Regions from separate parts of the Roseibium sp. MMSF_3247 genome, predicted to be linked through region 2. Evidence: predicted binding sites of a transcription regulator. Region 2 holds the regulator's gene; each other region holds the start of a gene.
The links. Region 2 encodes LexA, which represses DNA repair genes until DNA is damaged. Its sites were predicted from a motif close to TGTTCNNNNTGTGTTCNG; they were not measured.
Positions count from the first base shown of each region.

Region 1: recA (recombinase RecA) is a predicted target of LexA. The motif match lies at 3,610-3,627, and genes of this name have one in related genera.
Region 3: RBB44_RS20615 (helicase-related protein) is a predicted target of LexA. The motif match lies at 2,507-2,524, and genes of this name have one in related genera.

Region 1 is NZ_JASHII010000010.1:41,092-47,085, reverse strand. Features, by position in the region: gene alaS (alanine--tRNA ligase) at 1-2,112, opposite strand, end outside; gene recA (recombinase RecA) at 2,424-3,491, opposite strand; gene RBB44_RS23375 (PfkB family carbohydrate kinase) at 3,818-4,756, shown strand; gene RBB44_RS23370 (pseudouridine-5'-phosphate glycosidase) at 4,857-5,795, shown strand; gene RBB44_RS23365 (hypothetical protein) at 5,932-5,994, shown strand, end outside.
Region 2 is NZ_JASHII010000002.1:794,491-800,484, reverse strand. Features, by position in the region: gene bchE (magnesium-protoporphyrin IX monomethyl ester anaerobic oxidative cyclase) at 281-1,936, shown strand; gene bchJ (bacteriochlorophyll 4-vinyl reductase) at 1,938-2,531, shown strand; gene RBB44_RS09045 (DUF1194 domain-containing protein) at 2,563-3,315, opposite strand; gene lexA (transcriptional repressor LexA) at 3,626-4,339, shown strand; gene RBB44_RS09035 (ComEC/Rec2 family competence protein) at 4,409-5,994, opposite strand, start outside.
Region 3 is NZ_JASHII010000007.1:29,176-35,169, reverse strand. Features, by position in the region: gene pyc (pyruvate carboxylase) at 1-1,881, opposite strand, end outside; gene RBB44_RS20615 (helicase-related protein) at 2,706-5,747, shown strand; gene RBB44_RS20610 (RNA-binding S4 domain-containing protein) at 5,795-5,994, shown strand, end outside.

The DNA of each region.
Region 1 (5,994 bases), on a different contig from region 2:
AATCCGGCGGACACCGGCAGCAACGGCGCCTTCTGAAACCAACGTCACGAGGCCGATGTCACCGGTCCGCTTGACGTGCGTTCCACCACAAAGCTCCAGTGAATAAGGCTTGCCCTTCTTGTCGCCATGGAGCGCTGTACCCATGGAGACGACGCGGACTTCTTCGCCGTATTTTTCTCCGAAGAGCGCCATGGCGCCAGCCTCGATCGCGTCATCGACCGCCATCAAACGGGTTTCGACAGACGCATTCTGCAGGACGATCTCGTTGGCGAAGGTCTCGACCGTTGCCAGCTCGTCATCACTCACCGGCTTTGGATGCGAGAAGTCGAAGCGCAGTCGATCCGGTGTTACCAAAGACCCCTTCTGCGCAACGTGTGTTCCAAGCACTTCCCGCAATGCTTCATGCACGAGGTGAGTTGCCGTGTGGTTGGAGCGAACAGACGACCGGCGGTCGTGATCGACTTTGAGTTCGAGGGCAAGGCCCGGTGTTGCGGTACCTTCTTCAACCGTCACCACATGCACAAAGAGGCCGTCCGCCTTCTTTTGCGTATCAGTGACGATGATTTTGACACCTGGCGCGGTCATCACACCCGTATCGCCGACCTGACCACCGCTTTCACCGTAGAACGGTGTCTGGTTGAGAACGACAAAACCGCTCTCACCAGCTTTCAGCTCGCTGGTCTCCGCGTCATCTGCCGCCAAGCCCGCGATGACACCTTCCGCAACCTCGGTCTCATAGCCGAGGAAGTCGGTGGCCCCATGTTTTTCCTTCATGGCAAACCAGACGGATTCGGTTGCCGCACCGCCGGATCCGGACCAGGCCGCACGCGCTTCCGCTTTCTGGCGTTCCATGGCAGCGTCAAATCCGTCCGTATCGACGGTGATGTCCCGGACCCGCAACGCATCCTGCGTCAGATCCAGTGGGAAACCGTATGTGTCATAAAGCTTGAAGGCCGTTTCACCGTCGAGCTGACCACCGGCGGTCAAATCTTCGGTTGCTGTGTCCAGCAATCCAAGGCCGCGCTCCAGCGTTTTGCGGAATCGGGTTTCTTCCAGCTTCAGCGTTTCGGTAATCAACGCTTCAGCCCGCGTCAGCTCCGGATAGGCCCTTCCCATTTCACGGATCAGCGACGGAACCAGCTTGTGCATCAGCGGCTCGCGCGCACCCAACAAGTGTGCGTGGCGCATACCGCGGCGCATGATCCGGCGCAGAACATAGCCGCGGCCTTCGTTCGACGGCAGCACGCCGTCGGCGATCAAAAAGCTGGTGGAGCGCAGGTGATCCGAGATCACCCGGTGGCTCGAAAGTGCATCACCGGACGCCTCAACACCTGTTTCGTGCTCCGAGGCGGAGATCAACGCGCGGAACAGGTCGATGTCATAGTTGTTGTGGACGCCTTGCAGAACGGTCGCAAGACGCTCAATGCCCATGCCGGTATCGATGGATGGGCGCGGCAAGTCGAGGCGCTCATCCGGTGTCTGCTCGTACTGCATGAAGACGAGGTTCCAGATCTCGACAAACCGGTCCCCATCTTCTTCCGGCGTTCCTGGAGGGCCGCCCCAGATGTGGTCGCCGTGATCGTAGAATATTTCCGAACACGGGCCACATGGACCGGTGTCCCCCATGGTCCAGAAATTGTCGGAGGTCGGAATGCGGATGATCTTATCATCGGAAAGACCAGCGATCTTTTTCCAGAACACGGCCGCATCATCGTCTTCTGCGTAAACGGTCACCAGAAGGCGGTCCTTCGGAAGACCGTATTCCTTGGTGATCAGGTTCCAAGCGAGCTCAATCGCACGTTCCTTGAAATAGTCACCGAAGGAAAAGTTGCCGAGCATTTCGAAGAATGTGTGATGGCGCGCCGTATAACCGACATTGTCGAGATCGTTGTGCTTGCCGCCTGCACGCACGACCTTCTGGGCAGTAACGGCCCGGCTGTAATCCCGCGTCTCCAGTCCGGTAAAGACGTTCTTAAACTGGTTCATGCCCGCATTTGCGAACATCAGCGTCGGATCATTGCGGGGAACCAGCGGGCCGGAGTCGACCACCTCGTGGTCGTTGGCCTTGAAGTAATCCAGAAAGGCGGAGCGGATTTCGTTTACGCCGGTCATTCACGTCTCGCTTAGATCCGGACCCGCGTCCGGGTCCTAAAGAAACATCGACAAAGGTGCGTTGCAGAGAAACTCCCAGCGCACCGGAACAGCCTTTTAACTTTCGGCACACGGTGTGTCCAGCGGTCTCAGCCTGAGTTTCTGCGGTCCGGATAGAACTTTCGAGTGCCGTCTGAAGCCGCAATCACGCAGGTACGCCTGCTCAACAAAAAAGCCCTCCCGGATCAACTCAGGGAGGGCTTTTTATCTTCTTAAGACACCGGGCCATCGCTTCAACAAGCGAAGGGTTCCGGTATCAGCATAGCACGAACTTAATCGTCGTCTTCTTCACCGCCTGCCGGATCGATGATGGCCTCGGCAATGAGACCAGCGTTCTGGCGGATGGCCAATTCGATCTCGTCAGCGATCTCTTTGTTGTCGCGCAAGAACTGCTTCGAGTTTTCCCGACCCTGACCGAGCCGTTGGCTGTTGTAGGAGAACCAGGCACCGGACTTTTCGACAATGCCGCCCTTGACGCCAAGGTCGATCAACTCGCCCATCTTGGAAACGCCTTCGCCATAGATGATGTCAAACTCGACCTGACGGAATGGCGGGGCAAGCTTGTTTTTGACCACTTTAACGCGGGTCTGGTTGCCGACAACTTCGTCCCGGTCCTTGATCGCGCCGATGCGGCGAATGTCAAGACGGACCGATGCGTAGAACTTCAAGGCGTTGCCGCCCGTGGTGGTTTCCGGAGAACCGAACATGACGCCGATCTTCATGCGGATCTGGTTGATGAAGATCACCATGCAGTTCGACTTGGAGATCGACGCTGTCAGTTTCCGCAAGGCCTGGCTCATGAGACGCGCCTGCATCCCCGGCAGGCTGTCCCCCATCTCACCTTCCAGCTCGGCTTTCGGTGTCAGCGCAGCGACCGAATCGATAACAAGCACATCAATCGCACCAGACCGGACAAGCGTATCGGCAATTTCCAAAGCCTGTTCCCCGGCATCCGGCTGGGAAATGAGCAGGTTGTCGATATCAACACCCAGCTTGCGGGCATAAATCGGGTCAAGCGCATGCTCGGCATCAACGAACGCACAAATGCCGCCGGTCTTCTGTGCCTCGGCCACCGTATGCAGAGCCAGTGTTGTCTTACCAGAGGATTCCGGTCCGTAGATCTCGACAATCCGGCCTTTCGGCAGACCGCCAATTCCAAGGGCGATGTCCAGACCAAGCGAGCCTGTGGAGACGGATTGTACCTCCACGGCCTGCCCCTGGCCCATTCGCATGATGGAGCCTTTGCCAAAGGCCCGTTCGATCTGGCTGAGCGCTGCGTCGAGCGCTTTTGTCTTGTCCATCTGGCTGCTTTCTACGAGACGAAGTGTACTTTGCGACATGGCTGAACGCTCCTTATTCCATGATGGACGCGCTGTTTCAATCCGCTCCTTTGTACCTATTTTGTTCTCATTTTTCAAGACACCAAAACCGATTGGTATATAATTGGATTTTGCCGTTTGTTTCCAATATGTTCTCACATCGACACTTAAAGAATAACGCAAGGTAAGTTAAATTTGGAACATTCGGAGACCGGGCATCTTGAGAGAATCACGGAGCGGCCGGCTTGTTGCGAACAAAGACGCGATCTGCTAGCCCGCCGGTCTTCAAATTTTCTGCAGGGACGTCCAAGCTGAAATGGCACTCCCACTCCTCTATCGATGTAATGATGACAAACGTGTCCCCTTCCTCTCCCCTACCGGTCTTGTGTGTCGGCGCGATCCACTATGATACGCTTGCCCATGGCAGCGAGGTTTATGGCCCGGAAACGTCAACACCGGCGAAGCTGACAGCAAAGCCCGGCGGAGTTGCCACCAACATTGCACGGACACTTGTTCGGCTGGACATTCCAACCGGGCTCGCCGGGGCAATCGGAACCGATGGCGCGGGGGCGAGCCTTTCGGAACAACTGACCGCCGATGGGATCGAGCTTTACACTTTGGAACGTGGCGGATTTTCGACGGGTCAATACATTGCCTTTCACAATCCGGACGGGTCGCTCGCTGCTGCAAGCGTGGATGACCGGGTGTTAAGTGAGGCACCTGCCGATGCCTTTGACCCGATCTTCGAGGCACTTTCAGGACCATTGAAAACCGGGCTGTGGTTCATCGACGCAAACCTGCCGGATGAGCTTCTGAAGGGTGTTGCCGATCAAGCACCTGAAGGCAGGTTGATCGCAAACGCCGTTTCCAATGCCAAAGCCACCCGGCTGCTGCCGCTTCTTCCGAAACTTCATTGCCTGATGCTCAATCGCGGCGAAGCGCTCGCCATGACCGGCAGAAGCCCAGAGACATCGAGCGAAGGCCTGCTCCGCGACCTTGGACGCCTCGGCGCTAAGAGCGTGGTCCTGACCAATGGCAAATCCGATGTGCTCGTTCTCAACGAAGAGGCAATCACCGCCCATGAGACCCTTGCAACTCAAATTGTGGACGTGACAGGCGCCGGAGATGCGTTGACCGCCGGAACGATTGCAGGCCTCAGTCGAGGATGCACCCTGAACGATGCCGTACCGGTTGGGCTTCAAGCCGCCGCCATCACGCTAAAAAGCACCGGAGCCCTGGCAGAGGGATTATCGTGGGACGCCTTGGCAACCCTGGATGAAATTTGACCAAGTGGACAAACGCCGCACTTGGCGGCTTCGACTCCAATGTCTATAAGGCGCAAAATTCTCGCGGCTCCGGCCGACTTGCCACACATCTAAAAGGCTTTTGCTTGTGACACACTCCGCTCAATCCGCCGCTTTGAAAAGCCTGATCGTCTACAGCGACGAAGTCCGTGATGCGCTCGCCGCCAACAAGCCGCTCGTTGCGCTGGAATCGACCATCATCACTCACGGCATGCCGTTTCCGCGGAACGTGGAAACAGCCCGGCAGGTCGAAGCTGATATTCGGGAAAACGGTGCTATTCCGGCAACGATTGCCATCATGGACGGAAAGATCCATGTCGGCCTTTCCGATGCGGATCTTGACCGGCTTGCCCAGGCCAAAGATGTCATGAAGTGCTCACGGGCGGATCTCACTTTCGCACTTGCCACTGGCCGCTACGGCGCAACAACGGTGGCCGCGACGATGATGGCGGCGCAAGTAGCCGGCATCAAAGTCTTCGCAACAGGCGGCATCGGCGGTGTACACAAGGGCGCAGAGCAAAGCTTCGATATCTCGGCGGATCTCGATGAACTCGCCCGCACGCCTGTCTGTGTCGTATGTGCTGGCGCCAAGGCGCTTTTGGACATTCCGAAAACCCTTGAAGTTCTGGAAACAAAAGGCGTTCCGGTCGTTGCCTACGGGACTGACGAGTTGGCAGCCTTCTGGTCCCGCGAAAGCGGCCTCAGCGCTCCCTACCGTCTGGATACGCCAAACGAGATCGGTGCGCTTTTGAAGGTGCGGGAGAACTTTGCAGATCATGGCGGTGTGCTGATCACCAACCCGGTCCCGGAGACAGATGAAATTCCCCGCGATGAAATGTCAGGTTTCATCGACGCGGCCATCAAGACAGCAGCTGAGCAGAATGTGACCGGCAAGGACGTCACACCGTTCGTCCTCGGCAACATCCTTGAGCTCACCAATGGCCGCAGCCTCGACACCAACATCGCGTTGGTGCGCAACAATGCGCGTCTCGCTGCAAGAATTGCCGCTGAACTGGATTAACGATTGAGGAGCTGCCAGTCCGCGCTGAAACCGGCACAATGGCCCAAAAAGCGTGTCTGCAAACAGCACCTCTTGATGCTCTGACTTGATTGAGTTTCACTGATCTCATCTGTCATTTTTCACGAAAGGCGATGGCATGACGGATGAGAAGACCGGCCCAAACACCGCGACAGAGCACATGGTCAATTACGACCAGAAC
Region 2 (5,994 bases):
TCTCCATGATCAGCATGTGCTGAAGGCGCGCCTTGAAAAATGGGCGTGCAATAGATGGTTTGCTTGCAGGATTAGGTCTGGAAAGCCCTGCAGTCTCAAATCATAAGCAGATGACAGTGCTGTGTGGCAATCGTGAAATACCGCAAGGGAAGATAATTGAGCTGCGAACGACGCCGCCGCTCAACTTGCCAAAAATACGCAATTCGCCCGATTGATCTGCGTCATTTTTCTGAGACGATGCATGTGTCAACTTTAATTGACACATATGAGAGGTGATCCCATGCGCATCCTGTTCGTTCATCCAAACTACCACTCTGGTGGCGCGGAAATCGCCGGGAGCTGGCCTCCGGCCTGGGTCGCCTACCTCTCGGGAAGTCTCAAAAAGGCAGGCTTTGACGACATACATTTCGTCGATGCCATGACCAATGACCTGTCTGACGACGAAATTGCTTCAGAGATCCGCCGGATCTCACCGGATGTCATTGGTGTTACTTCCATCACGCCGTCGATTTACGCAGCCGAACGGATATTGGAAATTGCGCGAGACGAGCATCCGCATGCGGTTCGGGTTCTCGGCGGTGTCCACGCCACCTTTATGTACAAGCAGGTCTTGAGCGAGGCGCCCTGGGTGGACGTCATTGTGCGCGGCGAAGGCGAAGAAATCGTCATTGAGCTGATGCGGGCAATCGACGAGGAGCGGTGGCCGGAAGACCGCAGAACGATCAAGGGCATTGCTTTCAAGGAAGACAACCAGATCGTTGCGACCCATGCGGCTGCCACCGTGAAGGATCTCGACGCGATCGAGCCGGACTGGAACATTCTGGAATGGAACAAATACACCTATGTTCCGCTCGGTACCCGCGTCGCCATCCCGAACTTTGCCCGGGGATGCCCGTTCACTTGCTCCTTTTGTTCGCAGTGGAAATTCTGGCGCGATTACCGGGTGCGCGATCCCAAAAAGGTTGTCGATGAAATCGAAAAGCTGGTCACCGAGCACAATGTCGGCTTTTTCATCCTTGCTGACGAAGAGCCCACCATCAACCGCAAGAAGTTCGTTGAATTCTGCAACGAGCTGATCGCACGCGGGCTGCCGGACAAAATCAAGTGGGGCATCAACACCCGTGTGACCGACATCATGCGCGACAAGGACCTCTTGCCGCTCTACCGCGAGGCCGGCCTGGTTCACGTGAGCCTTGGAACGGAAGCGGCGGCGCAGCTCAAACTCGACCAGTTCAACAAAGAAACCAAGGTCAACGATAACAAGGAAGCCATCCGGCTTCTGCGGGAGGCCGACATCTTCGTGGAAGCTCAGTTCATTGTCGGGCTCGACAATGAAACCGAGGAAACCCTGGAAGAAACATATCGGATGGCGTGGGATTGGCAGCCCGACCTTGCCAACTGGGCCATGTATACGCCTTGGCCGTTCACACCGCTCTTCCAGGAAATCCGGGATCAGGTCGAGGTGTTTGATTTTTCGAAATACAACTTCGTCACACCGATCATGAAGCCAGAGGCCATGACACGCGGCGAACTTTTGAACGGTGTCATGAAGAACTATCGGCGCTTCTACATGCAGAAGGCTCTGTTCCATTACCCGTGGCGCGGCACCGGCTTTCGCCGGCGCTATCTGCTGGGCTGCCTGAAAGCCTTCCTGAAGGCCGGTTTTGCACGCACCTTCTATGACCTTGGCAAGGCCGGTTACTGGGGCCCGCAATCCAAGGACAAGGTGCATTTCGACTTCGATGAGAACCGCACCTTGGCAGAAGCCCAAGTGGCGGACTGGGAATCGGCGGCCGATCGTGCCGCGCGGGCAGCCGAGCGCCGCGAAGCCCTGCGACTGCAGGGCAAGGAAAGGGCGGCAGAGCGAAAAAAAGCTTCAGCAGCGGCAGCGCTTGCTTGCGGTGGCAGCACGGAACAATTGGCGGAGAACGCCTGACATGGACCGGCAGAGCCTTCAGGCCGATGGCATGATCGGCCCGAATGCCTTGACCCAATTCCGCTCCCCTTTGGAAGAACAGGGTGGTCAGGACCTTTTCGAAACGCTCTTGCACGACGCCCGCATTGCGAGCCTTCCGGATATGAGCGGCCTGATCCCGGAGGGCCCCGTCGCGCGGTTTCACAAGACGGTGCGGGCCACCCTACCCGATCTTTCAGCGGAGATATCCAGGGCCGCCGGTGTTGGCACGGCCGATTATGTCATAAAACACCGGATCCCTGGTCTGGCGCAAACGCTTTTGAAAGTCCTTCCCGCAAGCCTCTCAAAACATCTCTTGGCAAACGCCATTTCAAAAAACGCCTGGACCTTTGCAGGCTCCGGCCAGTTCGAAGTCGCAAGACGCGCGCCCCTGATCTTTATCCTGAAAGACAATCCGCTAATCGCAGGGGAACACGCTGATCATCCAATTTGCCATTGGCATGTGGCTGTTTTCGAGAGGTTGTTCCAGGAACTGATCGGCCCGCATGTCCGTGTCACAGAGACGGAATGCGGAGCTTGCGGGGCGGATGCCTGCCGGTTTGAGTTCAATATCTAAGATTATGTAGTCCCGGACTGGATCTACCCGATCAGTTCGCAACTCCCGTGCCTTCAATCGCTGCAAACCTCACACGGGCATCCGGCGCAGACCGCTTGTCCGCGATTTCCAGAATGAGTTTCTTGCGCACAGCCGCTGCGAAGGTGTCGGCGCTGTCGGCCGTCACGACAAAGGATCCCGGACCACCGATGATCTCGGAAAAAAACCGGTCCTCCAGATTGTAAGACACCGGACGGCCGGAACAGTGACGGCACAGGACCGCAAGACCATTGATGACGATGCCGGAATTCACCACAGCGTCTCTTGCCTCGGTGATGCTTGGCCCATTCCAATTGTTGGCGCTGTCCGCCGACAAATCGATCACCCGCCGCAACCCCTTGTATTCGTTGGTGTCGATCAGCTCCTTGCCCTTTAGAAGAGCAGCGCCAATCGCGTTGCGGCCAAAGGCCTGACGGGGCGGTGCCATCAAACGCTCTGCAAAGAGCTGCGCCGACTGCGGTCCGTCGATCACCATCCAGTCGACCACGACGTCCTGGGAAAACATGTCCGCCCATTCGACATAGGTCACGGCGATTTTGCCATACGCGTTGTCCGCAATTGCGTTCAGGACCTGTGGATCGGTGATCGCTTCGGCATAGCCCCGGCGCTGGAACCTGATTTCCGCGTCATCAATTGAACCAGTGGCATCTGCCAGAAGCACGAGTTCCAGATCAAGTTCCTCGGATGAGGCCGCAGAAACAAGCAAGCCCTGCAACAAAACAGCAACGATCACAATCATTCGCATAGTCTGCTTCCTCCGCAACAACTCAGAAGATAGCTAGAGCCTGTTAGCGGATCAGAAAGGCCGGCTTACAACATTTGTGCAGGTCCCGATCTTGTGCCGTCCGGCGTATATTGGTCGTTCTCCCGCATCACGTATAAAACAATCTTTTTCTCAGCGCCTTAAAGCATCTGCAGGTTTCGATCTCAGAACCATCGGCAGAACAGTAAGAGAACGTTTACCCTTGCAGAACACAATGAGAACAGGTAAGATGTTCTCGATTTGTACTGAGCGATTCTCAGGCAAAACCAAACTCAGGGCGAGGAACCGCAGTATGCTGACGCGCAAGCAGTACGAACTGCTCATGTTCATTCACGAAAGACTAAAGGAAACGGGCGTTCCGCCGTCTTTCGACGAAATGAAAGATGCTCTGGATCTCCGCTCCAAATCCGGCATTCACCGACTGATCACCGCCCTGGAAGAGCGCGGTTTCATACGCCGGCTTCCCAACAGAGCCCGCGCCATGGAAGTGGTCCGCTTGCCGGATTCGATCGCGCCGGGCCTGGGTGCGCCGCGACCAAGAGGCAGTTTCTCACCAGAGGTGATTGAAGGATCACTCGGCAAACCGGCGCCAGCCTCTGCGCCCGCGCCAGAACCTGTCGCAGCATCGACGGAAATCCCGGTCATGGGTCGGATTGCGGCCGGTGTTCCGATCGAGGCAATCCAGACCCACAGCCACTCGATCAGCGTTCCGCCAGAGCTTTTAGGCAAAGGCGAGCATTACGCTCTGGAAGTGCGCGGGGATTCAATGATTGAAGCCGGGATTTTGGACGGCGACACCGTCCTGATCCGCCGAACGGAAAGCGCCGATAGTGGCGACATCGTTGTGGCCCTTGTGGACGATGAGGAAGCGACACTCAAACGCCTGCGCAAAAAAGGCGCATCGATCGCGCTTGAGGCTGCCAACCCCGCCTACGAGACACGTATTTTCGGACCGGGCCGTGTCCGTGTGCAAGGGAAACTCGTTTCCCTGTTCCGCCGGTACTGAAGCTTCGAGACCGGCAGGCATTTTCGAGAGTTTCCCGCCACTGCGGGTTTGTAGGTACTACCATCAGTTCTAGTCAGCAGATGCGCGCAAGCTTGCGCGTGTAACTTTGCCTTGCTTGTGCCACGGCCGCGGAGGCGTTGGCTTGGCGTATTTGACTGAATTTATTTGCGTTTGGCAAACAACAGCGCTGGGAGTTTTTGCCGCTGCGCGAGTGGTTTGCGGCGGCATTATTGGGGCTGGGGCAACATTCTTTCTTTGAACCGCAGCCTCTACTCTCTGCCCGTTTTCGATCATCTGGTCCTTTGTTGGAGTGCGTGTTCGACAGACCTGGCCCAACCAAATAGAAATGGCACCGCGCGCCACTCTGATGTCCTGGTCGAAAACGACTGCGGAGCATGCTTCTGGCGCGATCATATCGGTCACGATCATATCTGCCTTTTGACAGTCATAAAAAAGGGCATTCCGGGTCTTCGGTAGGGCGATGGTGACCGGAATCTGCTCCTCACCAACTTCTGCCCTTGCTGCAAACGTCTGGACCACACAGCCCGCAGGGTCGCAAGCGCGCTGATCGGATTTCATCTTGCGCGATTTAATCGCCTCTTCTGACACTCCTTCCGCTTCAAACCAAGTCTCTACAGCAAAAGAACTTCTGGCGCTGGATAACGCTAACTTGCCCTCGATATCCCGGGCAGCCAATTGAGCCCCTTTTGCCGGAATGTAAATATCTGGCGGACGCGATATTATCGCGAGAGCGATTCCGGCAGGTGCGAGACCCAAACCGATCATCCGGAAACGGCCCGGGGCGAGCAGCAAGCCAAAGAAACCGGCCAATAAAACAGCGGCAGACAGGCCGGTCAGACTTCCCATTCGGCCAAAGTCAGGCGCAATCTGTTCTGTGAACTCCGCTATCTGGATCAGCGCCGCCAGACCGGCGCTCATGATCTTGAGCGGGATTGCCGCCAAACCGAACGGCATCAGGACCAGTGCCACCACGCCCATTGGCATCACGATGATAGAAAAAACCGGCATGCCCAGCATGTTGCCGACCAGTCCGAAGGGCGCGATCCGGGAAAAGTGGTACCCACCGACAATGCCGGTAGCGATCCCGGCGACGAGAGCCGTCACGAACAAACCGGTGGCCCATTTTAGTGCGCCGGACAAGAACCAAGAGAGCCCGCTTGTTGATGAGACAAGAAACCTGCTTCTCTTTTGATGCGACCGCCAAAGATCATAAACGGCGACCAGTGCGATCACGGCCGCAAACGACATCTGAAAACCTGGATAAAACAGGCGCTCCGGCGCGAGTAGAAGCAAGAACAGTCCGGCGATTGCGACCGATCGCAGCGTCAAACCCCGGCGTCCGGTCATGATCCCCAAAAAAACCAACGCAATCATAATGAAGGATCTTTGCGTGGCGACTGAAGCCCCGGACAGGAGAAGATAAAAAACTGCCGCGACAAGGGCGAGAACGGCTGAAACCTTGTGGATCGGCCAGCGCAGCGCAAGGCCCGGGATAAGTGCTAGGGCGCCAAGACATACAGCATAAGCACCGCCTGCAAAGAGCGCCATATGCAGGCCTGAAATTGCCAGAATGTGTGCCAGGCCCGCGGCCCGAAGGCTCTCTTCGGTCTTTTCATCAATACCGCTGCGATCGC
Region 3 (5,994 bases), on a different contig from region 2:
CACATTGTCCGGATAGTTGGTGTAACCAACCCCGTTCGAGCCCCGCAACAGCATCTGAAGCAGGATGTTCGGCGCCCGTTCACGGATCTGATGCAGCCGCTCCCAGGGGCTTTCCGTCAAGAATCGCATGGACACGTCGAACGTCGCACCGCCCCAGCATTCCAGGGAAAAGAGCGTCGGCAGACCGGTCGCATAAGCATCTGCGATGTTGACAATGTCGTGGGAGCGCATGCGGGTCGCCAGCAAAGACTGGTGGCCGTCACGCATCGTGGTATCGGTGAGAAGCGCCCGTTTTTCCGCCTTCATCCAGTCGGCGAAACCTTTCGGACCGAGCTCATCCAGAAGCTGGCGCGTTCCTTTCGGTTTTTCGTCGCCAAAGTCCGGCACGACCGGCGCAGCAGCATCCTTCGGCGGACGGACCCGGTCTTTGGTTTCCGGATGCCCGTTCACCGAGACATCGGCGATATAGGTGAGCAGCTTGGTTGCCCGATCCTGGCGTTTTGTCTGTTCAAACAGCGCAGGCGTGTCGTCGATGAAGCGGGTGGTATAGGTCTGGGCGCGGAAATCGGCATGATCAATGATGTTTTCCAAAAACACCAGATTGGTCGCAACACCGCGGATCCGGAACTCCCGCAAGGCGCGGTCCATCCGTTTGCGCGCATCTTCGGCCGTCGGCGCCCAGGCCGTCACTTTTTCAAGAAGCGGATCATAGAACCGGGTGATCACCGCCCCTGAATAGGCGGTCCCGCCATCGAGGCGAATACCGAAGCCGGTCGCGCCGCGATACGCGGTGATGCGGCCATAATCCGGAATGAAGTTCTGCTCCGGATCTTCCGTGGTGATCCGGCATTGCAGGGCGTGACCGTTGAGGCGAATGTTCTCCTGCGCCGGGACACCGCTTTCCGGCGTTCCGATCTTTTCTCCATCTGCGATGTGGATCTGTGCCTGGACGATATCGATGCCCGTGACTTCTTCGGTCACAGTGTGCTCGACCTGGACCCGGGGATTGACTTCGATGAAGTAAATCGCCCCCGTGTCCGCATCCATCAGGAACTCGACAGTGCCCGCGCCGCGATAGTTCACCGCCCGGCCAATTTTAAGACCGTATTCGCAAAGCTCTGTGCGCTTGGCATCATCGAGATAAGGCGCTGGTGCCCGCTCGACCACCTTTTGGTGGCGTCGCTGGATCGAGCAATCCCGCTCGAAGAGATGAACAACGGTTTCACCGTCCCCAAGGATCTGGACTTCGACGTGGCGTGCCCGTTGAACCAGCTTCTCCAGATAAATCTCGTCCTTGCCGAAGGCGGCCTTGGCTTCCCGCTTGGCAGCCAGCACTTCCTTTTCAAGGGTCGCTTCATCCGGAATGACGCGCATGCCACGGCCACCGCCGCCCCAGGACGCTTTCAGCATCACCGGGTAGCCGATCTCCAGAGCCTGCTTCTTGATCTCATTCAGATCGTCAGGAAGCGGGTCCGTTGCCGGCATGACCGGTACCCCGGCCTCGATTGCCAGGTTCCGTGCGGCCACCTTGTTGCCCAGACGGCGCATTGTCTCGGATTTCGGCCCGATAAAGGTGATCCCGGCCGTTTCGCAGGCATCCACGAATTCCGGGCTTTCCGACAACAGGCCGTAGCCCGGGTGGATGGCATCAGCGCCGGAATGTTTGGCAACACGAATAATCTCGTCGATGGACAGATAGGCCTCGATCGGGCCAAGACCCTTGCCGACCTGATACGCCTCATCGGCCTTGAACCGGTGCAGAGCCAGTTTGTCTTGCTCGGCATAGATCGCAACGGTCTTCAGACCGAGTTCGTTGGCAGCCCGGAAAACCCGGATTGCAATTTCAGACCGGTTCGCAACGAGAATTTTTCTTATCGCCAAACGCCCACTCCCCCTAATAATCCGCAACATGCAAGGCACATTTCGGCAAGATTTCTACTTACGTCGAAGCCAATTGAAAAGGGGCAGCATGCTTGTCCTTTTTCCAGAAAGTGAAATATTTTTGCTCTGACGGCGATAAACCTTGGAAAAATGGGCACAAATCCTACGCCAGGGGATGAGCACTTATGGGAGATTTTTCTGCTGGCGGCCCGTTTCACTTCGCAGTGCGAACGCCAAACCACGCCCCAATCTGAAACACTCTCCCGTCACCGACGCGGAAAATCGTAAACACCCGGGAGATTTTTTAGGCGCCCAATTGGTCTTTCGAGAAGACAACCTACCAGATCGGGTAGGAACAAATCAAAAACATGATCAAAACACCGATTCGTCAGCGATTCGTTCTGCATGTGTCCATGGTTAATGGCGAAAGGCGCAGCATGCCCGAAAAACGAATCTTTTTTTGATTTGGAGATTGACAGGTTTTTTGCCCTGAACTTCAGCCTCAGGGTGATTTGGCGCAAATCCCTGACCAGACTCAGCATTTCGTACTAAAAGTTGGATTCAAATCCACATTTCGTAGGGAACAAATCCTGAATCCCCAAGAGTCCGCGATTCGGTTTCGGTTTGTTCCAGAGTCGTTCTCCACAACTTTCTGGATACACATTGATCCAACAAAGGAATAGCGAGAGCGCGTCGAAAAAGGGCAGGACAGAGCCACAACGCCTATGCTAGACACGCGCATCCGAGTTCAGGGCACGTGCCTTGGGAGAGCAGGCCGCCGGAACGGCGCGCCAAACACTGAGATTTCTGACCGCATCACCTCTATGTCCCGCCCCCAAACCCTGCAATTACCGCCGAGCGCCCGCTCCCGCACGGTCACAGCCGTGCTTGGGCCAACCAACACCGGCAAAACGCACCTTGCGATCGAGCGCATGCTGGCGCAGCCGTCGGGCTTGATCGGTCTGCCGTTGCGGCTCTTGGCACGGGAAGTTTATGGGCGGATTGCCGAACGCGCCGGAACTGATGCCGTTGCGTTGATCACCGGCGAAGAGAAGATCATTCCGAAACAGCCGCGGTTTTGGGTGTCCACGGTCGAGGCCATGCCACTCGATCTGAACACCGAGTTTGTCGCCATCGACGAAGTGCAGCTCGCCGGAAATCTCGACCGCGGCCACGTCTTCACGGACAGGATCCTGAACCTGCGCGGCCGCTCCGAAACACTCCTTTTGGGGTCTGCGACCGCCCGCCCGCTTCTCGAGAAGCTGATCCCGGGCCTGAATGTTGTCACCCGTCCGCGCATGTCGATCCTCTCCTATGCCGGATCGAAAAAGGTCTCCCGCCTGCCCGCACGGTCAGCAATCGTCGCGTTTTCATCCGATGAGGTTTATTCGATCGCCGAACTATTGCGCCGCCAACGGGGCGGGGCGGCGGTGGTTCTTGGCTCGTTGAGCCCAAGAACACGGAATGCGCAAGTTGACCTGTTCCAGAACGGCGATGTCGATCATCTGGTAGCCACTGACGCAATCGGCATGGGCCTCAATCTGGATGTCCATCACATCGCCTTTGCCGGCAACCGGAAATACGACGGGTATCAGTATCGCCAGCTGACGCCTTCGGAAATGGGTCAGATCGCCGGACGGGCCGGCCGCCACACTAAAGACGGCACCTTCGGGGTCACCGGCCGCGTCGATCCGCTGGACGATGATTTGATCGAACAAATCGAAAGCCACCATTTTGACAGCCTGAAAGTGCTGCAATGGCGCAACAGTGCTTTGGATTTTTCATCCACCAATGCATTGCGCCGCAGCCTTGATTTACCGCCTCGGGAAGAGGGTTTGGCCCGCGCGCCCACAGGCGACGACATCACGGCGCTTGAACATTTATTGCGCGATAGCGCAATTTCTGACATGGCAAAGGGCGCAAAATCAGTAGAACTGCTATGGGATGTGTGTCAGGTCCCCGATTACCGGAAGATCGCCCCGGCCAATCATGGGGACCTTCTGGCAACCATTTACAATCACCTGATGCGCCACAATGCGATTGAAGATGACTGGTTCGCCCGTCAATTGGCCTTCGCAGACCGTGTAGATGGTGATATCGACACACTCGCGAACCGGATCGCTCACATCCGGACCTGGACGTATGTCGCGAACCGCCCTGACTGGCTGGCCGATCCGGCCCATTGGCAGGACGTGACCCGCGGCATAGAAGACAAACTATCTGACGCCCTTCACGACCGGCTGACACAGCGGTTCGTGGATCGGCGGACAAGTGTATTGATGCGACGTTTGAGAGAGAACGCAATGCTGGAAGCGGAAATTACATCGAGTGGGGATGTGCTCGTCGAAGGTCAGCACATCGGAAATCTGCTTGGCTTCCGGTTTGCCCCTGATGCGGCGGCCGAAGGCCCGGACGGAAAAACGGTCCGTGCTGCCGCACAAAAAGCCCTGACCACGGAAATCGAATCCCGTGCGGAAAAGCTTGGCAAATCAGAGAACAGTGATTTTGTCCTGACATCGGATGGCGTCATCCGCTGGCGCGGTGAACCGGTGGCCAAATTGTCCCCGACCGACGATGTTCTGGCCCCGGCAGCTCTGCTCTTGGCCGACGAGCACCTGACAGGCCTGGCGCGCGATACCGTACAAAACCGCCTGGATCTTTGGGTAAAGGCCCAGGTCGATACACTTTTGAAGCCGCTGATGGACCTGAAGTCAGGTGAAGGGCTGGAGGGCTTGGCGCGCGGTATTGCATTCCGGATTGTCGAAGGCCTCGGCATCCTGGAGCGTCAGGACGCGTCTGACGAAATCCGTCAGTTGGACCAGGACATGCGCGCGTCCTTGCGCAAACACGGTGTCCGCTTCGGCGCTTACACGATATTTGTTCCGGCACTTTTGAAACCGGCTCCAAGCCAGTTGCTTGCCCAGCTTTGGGCCCTGAAGCACGGCGAGTTGGACATGGACGGCATGGAAGAGCTGCCGCAGTTGTCCGCCTCAGGCCGGACATCCATTCCGGTCAACCCGGAGATCCAGCCGGCGCTTTACAAGGTTGTCGGGTTCCGCGTGTGCGGCCCGCGAGCCGTACGCGTTGACATCCTGGAGCGTCTTGCCGATCTCATCCGTCCGCTGATTGCCTGGAAACCGCTCGACAGCGAAGTTGCTCCGCCGGAAGGGGCAATTGAAACCGGTGGCGGCTTTACCGTGACGGTTGCGATGACGTCTTTGCTGGGCTGCGCAGGCGAAGATTTTTCCGCTGTTTTGAAGTCCCTCGGCTACCGTCTTGAGACCAAGGAAGTGCAGCGTCCGGCAGCACCAAAAGCCGACGCGACAGAAGTGACGCCAAACACAGCCGAACCCGCTGCAGTTGAGGACACACCTGCGACTGAGGCAGAGGCGTCTGCCGAAAGTGCTGTGACCGAAGTTGCTGAAGCCTCTGAGACTTCTGCAGTAGAACAAGCTGCCGAAGAAGCGCCTGCGACTGCCGACGCTGAAACGTCCGCAGAGGCACCAACTCCAGAAACCGAGGATGCCCAGACGGCAGAACCAACACCGGCCAGCGAACCGGAAATGGAAACTGTTACCATCGAAATCTGGCGCCCAGGCCGTCACGACCGCCGCCCGCGCGGCCGTCAGGACCAACGCCGAGGCGGTGACAATCGCAAGCAGCAAGGTCCCAAAGGCGCTCCTGGTGAACGTCGCCACGGCAAACCTGGCAAAAGTGGTCCGAACAAGGGGCGCGCAGGTCAGAAGTCCTTTGATGGGGGCAACCGCCGCGACAAAACCCCGAAAGACAAGCCGATCGACCCGAACTCACCTTTTGCAGCCTTGATGGCGCTGAAGGAGAACATGGGCGACAAGGATAAGAAGTAATTCCGGGCGACGATCAAAAGGCGGCTGCCGTTTCCGCCCAAGGCAGCCTGCGTGTCGACAAGTGGCTCTGGTACGCCAGGGTCACAAAATCCCGTTCCCTTGCGCAGAAACTCGCTGCAGGCGGACATGTCCGGATCAACAAGGACAAGATTTCCTCCGCCAGCAAGACCATCAAGACCGGCGACGTTTTAACCATTGCCTTGGAACGTCGCATTCTTGTTTTGAAAGTGGTTGCACTTGGCTCCCG